DNA from 2 places in the Mucilaginibacter sp. P1_D10 genome. Region 2 is predicted to be linked to the other one. Evidence: riboswitches for the same ligand, from Rfam matches in the RefSeq annotation. Region 2 holds a riboswitch; the other holds the start of a gene.
What was found. Region 2 has a riboswitch for cobalamin ahead of AC1DYT_RS06680 (TonB-dependent receptor plug domain-containing protein). Riboswitches for the same ligand answer to the same signal wherever they lie in the genome.

Region 1: linked by a shared signal. The riboswitch ahead of metE (5-methyltetrahydropteroyltriglutamate--homocysteine S-methyltransferase) and the one ahead of AC1DYT_RS06680 (TonB-dependent receptor plug domain-containing protein) in region 2 are both predicted to bind cobalamin.

Annotation. Positions count from the first base shown of each region.
Region 1 covers NZ_JBFUAP010000006.1:362,105-364,507, forward strand. The annotation lists gene AC1DYT_RS12150 (hypothetical protein) at 1-231, opposite strand, end outside; gene AC1DYT_RS12155 (DUF695 domain-containing protein) at 401-910, shown strand; cobalamin riboswitch at 1,063-1,255, shown strand; gene metE (5-methyltetrahydropteroyltriglutamate--homocysteine S-methyltransferase) at 1,417-2,403, shown strand, end outside.
Region 2 covers NZ_JBFUAP010000003.1:524,300-526,702, reverse strand. The annotation lists gene AC1DYT_RS06680 (TonB-dependent receptor plug domain-containing protein) at 1-1,217, opposite strand, end outside; cobalamin riboswitch at 1,316-1,511, opposite strand; gene AC1DYT_RS06675 (hypothetical protein) at 1,781-2,311, shown strand.

The DNA.
Region 1 (2,403 bases), on a different contig from region 2:
ATCTTTTTTGGTACGCACCATGCCACAACGCGGATCGGGGATGTGGAGGCTGCTGTCGCGTTGGTAGATTGGCTTTTCGCCCTTCTTTACGGTCACCACATCGTAATACGCTTTCATAATGCCATCCAGCGTGCTTACGTTATCGCCGTATTTGGTTAATACTTGTGCATTGAGTTTATTGAGTGTACCAAGCGTGAGCAGGGCAATCATAAGGAGGGACAATCTTTTCATTTTGTAATTGGTTTGATGCGGTTACGAGATAAAGGTATTAAAATCATGGTAAAAAGCAGGCAGTTCTACCGGACGAATATCAAGGTTCGATAACTCTTTGAGAACTATCGAATCTCCCGATATTGGCCGCAATAAATTATCTTTGGTGGGCTTTAAGACAATAATAGCGATGAAAAACATAACGGCAACCATTATTTCAATAGTGTTTCTATCATATGCGTTTAGCTGTAAAGGCCAAACCACGAGCACGGTTTTCCCGGTAGAAAAATTTGCTGTCTTGGAAGGCAAATTAGCGGATGGCAGGCCTGCGGTTGGTTCTTTTAACAGTGGCTATAAGGATTTCGATAAAAAAAAGGCATACACATGGTGTTTAACCATTAACATTGGCCTCGATTTGAAACATGTTACAAAAAACGGTTTACCCCTTCAATCAGAATCAGATATCTGCAATAAATTCGAGGATGAGTTGATGAGCCACATCCGGAGGCTTGCTACCGCCCATTATATTGGGCACCTATATAATGATTCCTTTTTAGACATATACGTGTACCTCGACGAACCTGAAAAGGTATATCAGTATTTGAAAAAAGAGGTTGATGAAAAAGGCCGCGCTCGTGATTTTGCATTTGAGATTAAACAGGACCCCGATTGGGATATCATTAAGCCTTTTTTAAAGTAGGTAGTACGGCCTGGTATTTAAACCGATGGCTTATTGCAGGCAGAAAACGATCGCCCCATAGGTCCACCGCTTATCCTATGGCAATAAACGCTCACTCGCTTCCCGTCATTGCCTATTAGTTTACCTAATATCTATATTTACCCCAGTTCTTTACTTTATTTCAAACTTGAGGTTTCCGGGTAACACCGGGATTAATAAGGAACCGTGTGTAAATCACGGGCTGTCGCGCAACTGTAAGTAACGCAATAGTTATTGCCATTATCGTCCATTGTACCACCAAAACGGTATGAGAAGGGCGGCAATAACGTTACAAGCCAGGATACTTGCCCCATGTTTTAAGACAATGCTTTCGCGTTATGAAGCAGTAGTCAGAGATAAGACAGATATAGCGGGCTTTGCCCTGCCTTGCTGTTTCGTCTTTTATTACCACTCCCCACGAAAGCATACCGAAAACCGTAAGGAGCATTAACTCATCATTAATGTTTAACCAAAAAAGTTTTATGCGTATGCTCAAAAACAACCTCGGGTACCCTCGCGTAGGGGCCCACCGCGAACTTAAAAAGGCCAGTGAACAATACTGGGCCGACACCATCAGTCGCGATGACCTGTTTGCCACAGCCAAAGCCATCCGCCGGCAAAATTGGCAACTACAGCAGGATGCCGGTATCGACCTCATCCCCTGTAACGATTTCAGTCTGTACGATTTGGTGCTGGATACCTCGTTGATGCTGGGCGCTATCCCGCAGCGTTACAATCCTGTGCTCACCCAAAATTCAAAAAACAGCGAAATCGACCTGTATTTTGCCATGGCACGCGGTTACCAAAAAGACGGGCTGGACATTACCGCCATGGAAATGACCAAGTGGTTTGACACAAACTACCATTACATCGTGCCCGAATTCACCGCCAATCAGCAATTCCGTATTTTTTCTGAAAAGGTTTTCGAAGAATTTAACCTGGCTAAACAGGCGCTGGGTACTGTGCCAAAACCGGTATTGATAGGCCCGGTGAGTTATCTTTTATTGGGGAAGGAAAAGGAACCGGGGTTCGATAAGGTCAGCCTGATTAAAAAGCTGGTGCCGGTTTATATCGATATCCTTAAAAAACTGCAAAACCAGGGTGCCGTGTGGGTGCAGTTGGATGAGCCTTTCCTTACTATGGACCTGTCCCGGGAAGAAAAGGACGCCTTTATTTATGCCTACGCGGAAATAAAAAAGCATTGCCCAAACATCAAGACCCTGCTTACTACCTATTTCGATAGCCTTCACAAAAACACCTTCCTGGCGGTTAGCCTGCCCGTTTGCGCCCTGCATCTCGACCTGGTGCGTGCACCCGGGCAATTAGACGAGGTATTGAACCTAATTCCCAAACAACTTACCCTCTCCCTGGGCGTGGTTGACGGACGTAACATCTGGAAGAACGATTACATCCGTTCGGTTGGCCACATCAAAACAGCTGTTGCCGCCATTGGTGCCGACCGTGTAATGATTGCG
Region 2 (2,403 bases):
CCAAAGGCACTATGGTGATTGTACCTGCCACCTAACTCCATGTGGAAGATATCCGATTTGAAAAACAACGAGGTGTACACGCTCCCGATGCCGCTATGGGCTGTAGTATCGTTCGGACCGGAGGTATAACCCGGCACTTCAAACAAACTATGCTGATTAGTATAGCTGTACTTATAACCTGCGCCGCTGGTGATATCAAAATATTTGCCCAGGTTATAATTCAACACTGCTTCGGCGTTGGTAATGCGGCCAAAGTTTATGGTTTCCGAGTGGGTACCGCCGTTATCTGGCGGCAGGTTGATGAAGTTATTGTGTACCGTGTTCTGGCTTACGTTAAAGTTAAGCAAGCCTTTTGGCAGTTGTATTTTTGCACCGAGGCCACCGAATAAAAAGGTGTGTTTGTAGTCGTAATTCTGATCGTCCTTAAAAGCTCCGTTTGGCAGATTGCCATTGTTGCGGCTGATTTGCAGGTTACCGTTAAGCGCGAATTTGTTGGTGATTTGCTGGTCCACATTCACGCTGGCCGACCGCTGGTGGAAGCCGTCCTTTTTAAAATTGCCGGTGCCGGAAGCATCCGTCGCGGCCGCAAAACCTTTCGAATCGGTATTAGACAGATTGATGGCGATGCCGGTATTCTTCAATTTGCCGTTCAATCCCGCCGCTTCTTTAAACGTACCGTAGCTACCGCCAACAAACTGCAGGTTGCCTTTAAGCCCCTGCCCCTGCGGGTGTTTGGTGATGATGTTGATAACGCCTGCAACTGCATCAGAACCATAAAGCGTAGAGCCGCTACCTTTCAGTATCTCGATATGGTCTATCTGGTCTAAAGGAAAAGCGTTAAGGTCGTAACTGCCGTCTATGGACGATGCATTATTTGCCGGGAAACCATCTATCAATATCAAGGTATTACCCGATGATGCGCCTCTTAACAACACCGAAGTACCGATACCCGGTGCATTTTGTGCACCCGAAAAGGTGATACCGGGGATGGTGTTCAACAGTTGCGGCAGGCTCCTGCCCTGCGACTGGGCAATTTGCTTTGCGCTGATGGTGGTAACCACCCTGCCTATTTCGCTTTGCTTTTTTGGTGAGCGGGTAGCGGTAACTACCACTTGGTTGAGGGCCCGGGTGGTGTCCTGGGCTTGGGCTGCAGTACTGTGCAGCGCCAGTTGTGCAAGCCCCAGGCCTGCAGCAACGATTACGTAATTTTTTTTCATGTTGTTGTGAGTAACCCCACAGCATACAAGAATGAACAGAATGGAAATACACTGCAAAGAAGAGCATTCGCACTCAAGCTTCAATCCCCGAAAGCTATGAATAATATAATGCTGAGGCAGGTATTCTGACTTGCTCCCCTTTGCCCTGCCTTCCCGTTCGCTGGTTAGCGAACAGTGACTTTAAAGAATGGACATTGGTTACGGAGCTTACAGCTGCGGGACAGTTACAGATTCTCACTGTATTCCCTTTTAATCCCGGTTTTAACGCCGGGAACCTTAAGCGGCGTAAAAGTACAACAAGGTTTAGCATCCGCAAACAAAAGCTTGTATATTTATCCTATGACAAGTATGTCTGAACTCGAATTTTAAGGAATTTTTAGAATGCACAGAATGATTAAGCTACCTTTTTAAATTCCCCGCCGCGACAAGCGTCCCCGCTTGTTGCAATCGCATTGGTGAGCGTCCACGCTCACGAGGCCAAATCGGAAGGGCGTGAGCGTGGATGCCTACCATTTTTTGCATCCAAGCGCGGAAGCTTGGATGGGTAGATAAATATCTTTGAAATGAATGTTTTACTTAGAAGTCTATTATTATTTGTTTCGTTTTACAGCATAAGCATTGATGGCAAGTGCCAGGGGAGCGGTAGTGACGGATATAAAAAGGTAATTGTTTTTAATGAGATTTATCAATCACACTTAGTGGAATTGGGGGGCAATTATTACGACAATATTTATCTCCTTACCTCAGATAAGCCGATTGACAGCCTATTGTTTACCTTAAGCCATAAGCATTATGGGACAATGGAAGGCCTTTTAGATACCCTCAAAAGTTATTTTAAGGTGTTTGTTATAAAAAGAAATGTATCTAAAACGAGTGCTGATAAAGTGACCGAAATATTAAAAGATGCAAATCATTACATGCAAGGCTATTTGTTTTTTATGGACGATAAGTCGAATGAGAGAGGGGCTGTGAGATACTATATCATTAAACAACACGCTTTTTGTAATATACAATATACTATACTTAATCAAAAAGGCGGCGATTTTAATAGAGAGGATGCGGCGATAATAAATAAAATTGAACGTTGCCCATAACGTGGAAACTATCCGCCAGGCGGGCACGCTTGGCGCAATTCCATCATTGATATAAGCTATTTATCTGAACCGAATTTTAAGGAATTTATAGA